3 regions of the Bradyrhizobium sp. 191 genome follow, and region 2 is predicted to be linked to each of the others. Evidence: riboswitches for the same ligand, from Rfam matches in the RefSeq annotation. Region 2 holds a riboswitch; each other region holds the start of a gene.
What was found. Region 2 has a riboswitch for cobalamin ahead of IVB23_RS06920 (TonB-dependent receptor). Riboswitches for the same ligand answer to the same signal wherever they lie in the genome.

Region 1: it holds a riboswitch for cobalamin, as region 2 does, so the genes downstream of both, IVB23_RS00305 (TonB-dependent receptor) here and IVB23_RS06920 (TonB-dependent receptor) in region 2, are expected to answer to the same signal.
Region 3: it holds a riboswitch for cobalamin, as region 2 does, so the genes downstream of both, metE (5-methyltetrahydropteroyltriglutamate--homocysteine S-methyltransferase) here and IVB23_RS06920 (TonB-dependent receptor) in region 2, are expected to answer to the same signal.

Annotation. Positions count from the first base shown of each region.
Region 1 covers NZ_CP064692.1:64,457-67,729, reverse strand. The annotation lists gene IVB23_RS00305 (TonB-dependent receptor) at 1-1,879, opposite strand, end outside; cobalamin riboswitch at 1,993-2,207, opposite strand; gene IVB23_RS00300 (hypothetical protein) at 2,301-2,558, opposite strand; gene IVB23_RS00295 (hypothetical protein) at 2,826-3,038, opposite strand; gene IVB23_RS00290 (hypothetical protein) at 3,193-3,273, opposite strand, start outside.
Region 2 covers NZ_CP064692.1:1,493,333-1,496,605, reverse strand. The annotation lists gene cobT (nicotinate-nucleotide--dimethylbenzimidazole phosphoribosyltransferase) at 1-907, shown strand, start outside; gene IVB23_RS06925 (histidine phosphatase family protein) at 914-1,486, opposite strand; cobalamin riboswitch at 1,559-1,762, shown strand; gene IVB23_RS06920 (TonB-dependent receptor) at 1,879-3,273, shown strand, end outside.
Region 3 covers NZ_CP064692.1:3,463,809-3,467,081, forward strand. The annotation lists gene metE (5-methyltetrahydropteroyltriglutamate--homocysteine S-methyltransferase) at 1-1,707, opposite strand, end outside; cobalamin riboswitch at 1,807-2,007, opposite strand; gene IVB23_RS16045 (hypothetical protein) at 2,256-2,453, opposite strand; gene IVB23_RS16050 (hypothetical protein) at 2,667-3,068, shown strand; gene IVB23_RS16055 (4Fe-4S binding protein) at 3,090-3,273, opposite strand, start outside.

The DNA of each region.
Region 1 (3,273 bases), 1.4 Mb from region 2:
CGCCTTCGCGGAAGACGGCCCGTGTGTAGGCCATGCCGGAACGCACCAGCAGGGCGTCGTTGATGCGATAGGAGACGCTGGTCTCCGAGCCGTAGCGGCGGGTCGGATCCAGATTGGTGTTGTAGAACAGGATGGGATTGAAATGGATCTCGTTGGCGAGGTCCATCAGATAGAGGCTGCTCTGCATCTGCAGTCCGCCTCCTCTGATGCGCAGCCCGCCCTCGATGTCCTGCGAGGTCTGGGTCTTGAGCTGGAACGTCTGTGGGAGCGGATTGAAGAACGGGTCGAACGAAGGGCCTGACGACACCCGCTCGTCGACGTCAGGCGTACGGAAGGCGCGCGCAACCCGGCCGAACAGCGCGACGGTGTCGTTGAGGCGATGCTCCGCACCGAGATGCAGCGCATATTGCGTCTCGTCGCTCCCGAGTGGAAGCGCGCCGATATCGGCGTTGAACGGAGCCGCCGGGTCGAAATTGTCACGTGCCGAGAGATTGGTGTTCTGCACCCGGGCGCCGTAGGAGATATCGGTCGCCGGTGCGACGCCGAGCGTGTGCTGGACATAGCCCGCAACCGTCCGCTGCCTGAGATCGTAATTGTGCCAGGGAGCGAGACCCTGGCCGGCGCCGCGGTTCTGCTGAAAGGTCGCATCGTAGTAGTCGACGCCGGTCAGCACTTGCGAGGGCATTCCGAGCAGAAGGCTCTTCACGCTGAGCCGCGGCGTGATCGACCATGTCGTAAGGTCAGCATCGACATAGGTCGACGTGAATAAAGCCGGGACCGGCGCCGGGCTCGAGAAGAACGCGCTCTGCTGCTTCTTGTCGCGCACGCCGCCGTCGACGATGAGATCGACGCCGTTGACAAGAGTTTTCGTGAAGCCCGCGGTCGCGCCAAAACCCTGCTGATTGGCGTAGTTGAAGGGCGTGCTGGTCCCTCGCCGGCTGGTCGCGAGCTCGTCGACGCCGAGGGAGGGATCGACGGTGCGGCCACCCGGCAGTCGCAGCTCCTGATTGTCACCGGTGACGGTCAGGAAGGCGGTCAGGCCCGGCGTCGTGTAGTTCAGATTGCCGACGCCGTTCTCCTGGGAATAGCGATTGTTGTCGCGATAGCCGTCGGTCCTGACGGCATTGCCGTAGAACGAGGTCGACCACGGACCGGAATTGATCGCGGCCGAGACGTTGCCGAGCCTGGTATTGAACGAGCCGAAACCGGCCTCGATGCGCGCCGTCACGGGCGGGCCGCCGACGCCGTTCTTGGTGACGATGTTGATGACGCCGCCGACCGCATTGTCACCATACAGTACCGCACCGGAATTGCCGCGCGTGATCTCGATGCGCTCGATGGCATTGAGCGGGATGGTGGAGAGGTCCACCTGCGCCATATCGATGTCGTTCAACCGCCGTCCGTTGACCAGCACCAGCGTGTTGGCCGTGGCGAAGGCACCGAAGCCGCGCAGGTCGACACTGGTCCTGGCACCGATCTGGCCGCCATAGAACGTCGTGATCTGGGCACCCGGCACCTGCGCCGCGATGATCTCGGCCAGCGTCTGCGACGGTGCATGAGCGATGTCCGTGGCCGTAATGACGGTCGTGGCGGCGCCGACGATCCCGCCATTGCCGGCGGCGGCCTCGTTGCCCGAGCCGGACGAGCCGGTCCCATTCGGCGCCCCGTCCGGCGCCGCTCGGCGCCGCCCCGCCTCGCCCTCGCCGATCGCCCTGGCACGGGTACGGTTCTGATCGTCGGATCTGGTCACCTCGACCGGTGGCAGCTGCTCGGCGACGGACTGCTGGGCGTGGACGATGGAGTGATCGAGCGAATACAGCGAAACGGCCGCAACGATGCCGGCGCAGCGGCGCCCGGCGGCAGTGACAATACGGGACACAATTGTAACCTCGGCATGACGTCAGTGGCACGTCACAGCGAACGAGGCTTTACGGCGGAGCGATCGATGGCTCCGGCAAAGCTAATGTCTGTACTCCCCGACCGACATCTTCGCGTGTGACCACGGCTGACGGCAGGTCTCCTGGCTCGCGGGTCGTTACCTCTGCGTCGCCTTCCCAGGACCGAGATTCCCAGTGGCATAGGACGAGAGATTCACCGCTTACAGTTGCGGGGGCAGCCATGGCATTGAGAAGATCCCGACCTTGGGACATCTCGCACCACGTTCCCTTTTGATCTCCATAAGGAGAACCGTCGGCGGCCAATCTACGGGGCGTCCAGGCCGGGAGTCAATCGACCGCTGGCATCTTGGCGCAGACGCGATCGGCCGGCTCCACAACGAATCGAGCAATGCCCTGCGCCGCCTACGTTCGCCCCCGCGGGCGCTGGGCCTGAGCCCAGGCGACAGCGACATCCCGCGGCGGAGCGTCGAGGCGCTTGATCGGCGTCAGTTCGCCGGACGCCGAGACGATCGCGGTCTCTTCGCGCCGGCAGCGCGTGCAGACGAAACGGACCTCATGCGGGGATGCCGACCAGCTTGAACGTTTCACGTTGGCGGCCATCGGCCAGGCATCGCAATGCGAGCACGATACCAGGAACCGGCCGGGATCGAGCATACCCATTCCATCGGACTCCGCGTCCTGCCCACTGCTTCCAATGACTACCTATGTGAATCGTTCCGGTGCCTCGGCACCGTCGACGCCACGGACGCGGGAGCCTGCGCGTTGCTCGCCGTTCCCACGAGACCTCCGGCGTTGTCGATTTCAAAGCTTGCGAATCTCATACGATGTCCCCCTGCTCCGATCGAGCCTATCAGATCAAAACGGCGGGGACGATGGGGGCCGGGGATCGCGCGGTTGCGACGCCGCGCAAGGCAGAAGGCAATCCGCTCAGCGAGCCCCCTTGAGGGTGCAGGATGTCGTGCAGGTGACCGTGGTGCCGCGATCGCACGATCTGCAGGCGTTGACGCACTGGTTCAGGTCGCGTGGATTGTAGCTGTAGTTTCGTATCGGACAGCTCGACGTCGTCGAGCCGGTGATGTCCCGCTCCTGGTCGCAGGCCGCCGTCATGAGCGCGAATATGATCACGGCAACGAGGCGCATGGGACTTGCCCTGTCAGGCACAGCACGATGATACTCGCGAGGTGCGCTGCATTGCAGCGAACCCCGGCCTTCCCACCACGAGCCATCGCCGATCAGCGATGCCCGCGTGCTGCGAGAATGCGCGCTAAATGTTAAGAACGGATTTCAGCCGGCCTCAGGCCGCAGCCGTGGTCGCGATCGCCTGCCGAATATCCACCGCCAGCTGGCGATACTGTTCCCCGAGCCTCAGATAGAA
Region 2 (3,273 bases):
GGCGACCGAAGAGCCGCGCGCCTCGCGGGTGCCGATCATCATCTTCGCCGGCGATCACGGCATCGTCGCGCAGGGCGTGTCGGCCTATCCGCAAGCCGTGACGATCGCGATGATGGCGAATTTTGCCTCCGGCGGCGCAGCGATCTCGGTGCTGGCGCGTGAACTGGGTTCGAGCCTGGAGGTGGTCGACGCCGGCACGCTGGCCCGGGAGCAGATGGCGGGAATCGTGACCGACAAGCCGCGCAGCGGCACGCGCGACTTCAGCCTCGAGGCTGCGCTCACGCCCACGGACCTCGCCTTTGCCTTCGAGGCCGGCCGGCGCGCGGTGGTGCGCGCCGACGCCGGTCGGCCAGATCTCCTGATCCTCGGCGAGATGGGCATCGGCAACACCACGACCTCAGCGGCGATCGCGGCGAGCCTGCTTGGTGTGAGCGCCGGGGAGATCGCGGGCAGCGGCACCGGCGTCGATGCGGCCGGCCGCGCGCACAAGGCACGGGTGATCGATGCGGCGATCGCCCGCCACGGCGTCGCCGGAGCGTCGGTCGAGAAGATCCTGTGCGCCGTCGGCGGCCTCGAGATCGCGGCGATCTCGGGCGCGATCATTGCGGCCGCGCAAGCCCGCATTCCGGTGTTGATCGACGGCTTCATCGTGTCCGTCGCGGCTCTGGCGGCGGCGCGTCTCAATCCGTCCTGCCAGCCGTTCCAGCTCGCCTCGCATCAATCGGCGGAGCAGGGGCATCGGCTGGTGCTGCGCGCGCTCAACGTTCAGCCGCTGATCAGCCTCGATCTCAGGCTCGGCGAGGGATCCGGGGCGGCCATCGCGCTGCCGCTGGTCCGCGCGGGCTGCGCGCTTCACAACGGCATGGCGACGTTCGCGCAGGCCAACGTGCCGGATCGCCCGGCCTGATGCGGCTCAGGCCACGCGCTGGTTGACGGAGACGACGCGCCAGCCCGCCGTGAGCCGGTCGATCCGGGTCAGCGACAGCGGATCGATCACGAAGCGCAAGGCGGCCCGCGGCGTCAGGTCCAGTGCGATGCAGAGCGCGGCGCGGATGGTGCCGGAATGCACGACGAGCGTTGCCGATCCCGCCCCGATCCGCGACAGACCCAGCCGGACGCGGGCGACCTGATCCGCAAAGCTTTCGCCGTTCGGCGGCCGTTCGTGCGCCGGATCGTGCCAGAACTGCGCGTAAGTCTCGCCACCGGCCGCGGCGAGCTCGTCATGCCGACGGCCGGTCCAGTCGCCGAAATCCTGCTCGCGGAATTCGCTGACCAATTCCGGTTCGAGCCGCAGTGCGCGCGCGGTCTCGACCGTACGCCGCGACGGGCTGGCATAGCTGGTGGCATCCGGCGGCAAATGCTGCCGCAGAGCCACCAACGCTGCGTGATCGCCGAGATCCGCCCGCGCATCAGCAGCATGGATCGTCCCCGCCACGCCTTCGACGGTCGCATGCCGTATCAGCCAGAGGAAGGTCTCGCCTTCCATGCTCGCCTCCAGGAAAGTTGGTCGCTGTGGCCACAACGCCGCAACTGGCGCATTGACTCTGTCATGATGGTAATCCTAGATGATCGCGACGGTTTCCCCGAGAGGGAATGAAAAGGGAATGCGGTGCGGGGAAACTTGTCCCCAATGCCGCGGCTGCCCCCGCAACTGTAAGCGGTGAATCCTTCGTCACAAGCCACTGGGTCCTCGGTCCCGGGAAGGCGACGAAGCGGTCACGACCCGCGAGCCAGGAGACCTGCCGTCAGCCGTGGTCACACGCGAAGATGTCGGTCGGGGAGTACAGACATTCGGCTTCATCGGACGGTCCGAAAGGCCAACGGATGAAACCTCGTTCGCTGTGACGTGCCACTGACGTCATACCGAGGTTTCGTATCGTGTCTTCCATCTGTATCTTACGGCGGAGCCGCTTCCTGCTCGCCTCCGCTGCGTTTACGTCGTTTGTCATCGCCGATAGGCCTGCCGCCCTGGCGCAGCAGGTCCGCGAACCCCTGCCGCCGGTCGAGGTCTCGCCTGCTGAAACCGGCAGGCAAGCCAAGCCGGCCAACCGTGAAGCGCAACGCGCGCGCCGTGCAACTGCGCGCCGGCCAGCGACCGCATCGGCTCCGCCCAAGCCCAGCGCACCGGCCGCGACACCAGAGACGCCGCTCAACAGCAATGTGGTCGCCGAAAGCGCCTCGCGGCTCGGCCTGACCGTACGTGAGACGCCGGCGACGGTCGAGGTGATCTCCGCCCAGACCATTCGCGAGCAGGGCTATCGAACGGTCTCAGAGGTGGCGCAGGGTGCTGTCGGCGTCACCTCCGGCGACAATCCGGCCGAGCCCGCGGCCTTCTCCATGCGCGGCTTCACCAACAGCCAGATCAATACGCTCTACAACGGCATCAAGATCGGCCCGCAGAACATGACCTCGCGGATCACCGACACCGCCAATCTCGAGGCCGTGGAGTTCGTCAAAGGCCCGGCCTCGGTGATGTCAGGCGAGGGCGCCGCCGGCGGCGCCATCAACTTCGTCACCAAGCAGCCGCACATCGGGCTGATCCGGAACGAAGCCGAGTTTTCCTGGGACTCGCTCAACTCATTCCGCGCCCATTACGGCTCGGGCGGCAGCACCAATGTGCAGGGCCTCGACTATCGCTTCGACATCAGCCGTTCCACGCTCAACGGCTTTGCCGACGACACCAACGTCAAGATGTTCGACACGTCCGGCCAGCTCGACTACCGCATCTCCGATAGTCTCAAGATCTGGGGCGCTATCGAGTACCGCGAGGATCGCTCCAAGGCCTATTGGGGCGCACCGCTGGTGCCGGTCGCCTTCAGCGGCTCGCATGCAACGACGGGGATCGTCTCCGGCAACTACGTCTCGAACTACAACGGGACGAATCTCGGTGCCGTCACCATCGACGACCGCACCTTCAACACCAATTACAATGTTCTCGATAACCGGAATGTCGCCCAGGAAGTGTGGCTGCGCGGCGGCTTCGAGCTGAAATTGGCGCCTGACCTGTCGCTGAAGAGCCAGGCCTATGGCTACGGTGCAGAACGGAGCTGGTTCAACAACGAGATCGAGGCGTTCAACTCCACCACGAACCTGGTCGATCGCGAGCGCTTCTATGTCGCGCATAGCCAGCGCCTGGTCGGCAACATCACCGACCTGACCTGGGACGCGAATATCGCAGGCTTCGACAACCGGCTGGTCACGACCTTGTCGACAAGCTATCTCGATTTCGTCAGGCCGGGCGCGGCAAATTTTCCAGGCGATTCCGTTTCGCTG
Region 3 (3,273 bases), 2.0 Mb from region 2:
CAGCATAGCCTTGACGGGTTTTTTGGTCAGAGACTGCGCATAGCGCCACCATTCAACGGTCATGGACTTCGGCCGGGAGACATCTCCGAACAGGATAGGCGGACGAACGTACCGCGAGCCATAAGACTGAACCCAGCCGTGCTTGGTGAAAGCGAAGCCCAACAGCTGCTCGGCAAAGTATTGAACCATGTCATTGCGCTCGAACTCACCGTGTACGAGCACGTCCAGGCCGATATCTTCCTGCCACTGCACGGTACGGGCTGTCTCCGCTTTCAGAAGCTCCTCGTACTGCGTGTCATTCAGCGTTCCCCGCGCATGAGCCGCACGCGCATTCCGGACGTGGGCCGTTTGCGGGAAGGATCCGATGGTTGTCGTTGGAAACATCGGCAATGCGAACGCGACGCGCTGGACGTCGGCACGCTGGGTGAACGCACTGCGACGGCGACGCATGCTATCGTCGATCGCGGCGATTCGTCCGGCGACATTCGCATTGTGGATCTCGGGCGATGTTTCGCGGGTGACGGCTGCCTCCTCCGAAAGCGCAAGTTCATCGGCCACCTCGGCAGCATGGCCGGCCAGCGCTTTGCCCAATATCGAAAGTTCCTTGATCTTCTGAACTGAGAACGCCAGCCACGTCTTCAGATTGGGATCGAGATCGGTCTCTAGCTCAATGTCGATCGGAACATGAAGCAGCGAGCAGGAAGGAGCAATCTGAACACGGTCCCTGCCCAATTTTTGGACCATAGGAGCAAGCTGGTCGAGCAGCGCCGGAAGATTGGAGCGCCACACGTTGCGACCATCAACGACGCCTAGCGAGACCACGAGATCTCTACGGGTTGTGGCGACAATTGCGTCCAACTGGTCAGGTGCCCGAACCAGATCGACATGAAGCCCGGCAACGGGCAAGGCTAAGGTTGTTTCAAGATTGTCGCCGATAGCCCCGAAATATGTGGCCAGCATGATTTTAAGGGCCGGCACAACCTTTGCGAAATGAGCATAGGCCCGGCGGACAGCCGCCCGCGATGCTTCGTCGACGTCCATCACTAGGCATGGCTCGTCGAGCTGAACCCATTCAGCACCGCGCGAGGCTAGTTCGCGGAGAACATCGACATAGACTGGGAGGAGCCTATCAAGCAGCGACAGCGGATTGAATGCGGGATTTGCGCTTTTGCCGAGCTTCAGGAAAGTGACTGGGCCAACTAGGACGGGGCGCGTTTGGTAGCCGAGGCTTTTTGCCTCCTCATATTCCTCGATCGGCTTTCGAGAGGAATACTTAAAGATCTGATCCTGCTGAAATTCCGGCACCATGTAGTGGTAGTTGGTATCGAACCACTTCGTCATTTCCTGTGCGGCTACGCCAGGCCCATGCTGAGCGTGATCACCGTCCTGAGCGCCACGCGCCATGGTGAAGTAGGTCTTGAGCGACACAGGACTTTCGGTCCAGCTGTAGACGTCGGGAATGGCGCCGACCATTACGCTGGTATCGAGCACATGGTCGTAAAACGAGAAGTCATTCGAAGGAATGACGGTCGCACCGCAGGATTTCTGCCGTGCCCAATTAGCGGCACGAAGTCCACTCCCCGCCTCGAGGAGCTCGGCTTCGCTGGAGTTTCCCGCCCAGTAGCTCTCGAGCGCGAATTTGAGTTCGCGTCGTGGGCCGATGCGTGACGTCCCCAGTGTGGCAACGGGAAGCGAAAGAATAGACATAGCTCAGACCCCATAATTGGGGCAAAGGCCATGGCGGACGCATGCAGCGAATATCGTGTGAGCGACAGCTGCTTGGCGCACACCGGGACACCCCGCCCGTGGACGATATATTGTCGAGGCAGGTCTCCTGGCTCGCGGGTCGTCGCTGCTATCCGGCCTTCCCGAAGCCGCATGGCTTCAGTGACTTCGTTGGACAGCGGCTCGCCGCTTACAGTTGCGGGGGCAGCGCCGGCATTGCACCGGCTTCTCTCTTAGCTCCGGATCAAACGAAATCCGGAGACCACGACGGCTGACATTATGCGCACGAGGATCGATCGGTCAACCTACTAGCTGTCGCTGCGATATTGCCCAAGCGACTGCGAGCTGTACCAGGTAGGCTTCAACGGTCTTACTCCCGGCCTGGTGAAAACGCGTGAATCTGTGGAGGCTCCGACTTGTGAATGCGTCCGCTCAACACCCTGTTCGCGTAATCGGATGGGCTAACGCGAGCAGAACGAACGCGCTGGGCGCTTTCGACATCTGCATGATCGCGACAAAGCCTGATCTTTTCAGTTTCTCGAACTCGCCTGTGAGGAAGTTGCGATCATCCTCGCCGGCATCCGTTTGATCACAGCGCGATGAGCCTGCTTAGGAATTGCCAAGGCCGGATTGCTCCAGGGATCGAACGGATGATCAGGTCGGACTGCCTGTGTTCGGCTGACCCGGCGACGAACCGCGAGCTCGATCGCCTCCGTGGCGTTGGTCAAGATGATCTCCTGGCCAGGCACTCACTGCTGAGCGACTTTGGCGTGCGCCTTCGTTGTGTCCGTCGCTTGACGAGTAGTGCAGCCTGGACGTTGGACTGCGCGACATCGCAGGAACAGTTCCGGACCTCAGGATGCACGCTGACTTGCGAAACTGGAGTAAGCGGCGAGAGCGCGGGCGGCGGGATTGTGCTATAACCCTAGACTCCATCACTCGTGCACGGTGACCACGGCCAAGCGGATGCCGAGCTTCTCGCACGTCTTCAGGATCTCCGGACCGATCTCGTCGCGCCAGGAGACCGTCTCTTCGGCTTCGGCCGTGACGTAGCTTTAGACATCCTGCAAATCGATCTTGCGATATTCGACGCCCGTCCACCTCGCCTCGGCTCGTCAGCCAGCGACGATAAGCCTCAACGCGGCGACTGGAGCATCGAGGCGGCTTTGTCCTTATTCGAGACAAATTTGACGGTGTCCTTTGACAGAGCCCTTCGAGGGCTTCTCGCCGTCGATCGACGCCTTAAGCTCATAACGATGTTGATCGACCTCGATGCGCCCCATGCGGTCGGCGGCCTCCTCAAGCTCGACATCTACTACTTCGTTCGCGAAATCGAGCGGTGAAGCCTTCTGGACGCGGGCTGCTTATGCTGTCTTAGACGGGACACAGGTGTCGGGCACCGGACAGACCACCGCGCATTGCGGCGTGTCGCAATGGCCCTCGCACTCCGTACATTTTTTGGCGTCGATAACGTAAATGTCGCGCTTGAGGCTGATCGCCGCGTTGGGACACTCGAACTCACATGCCCCACAAACGGTGCATTGCGAA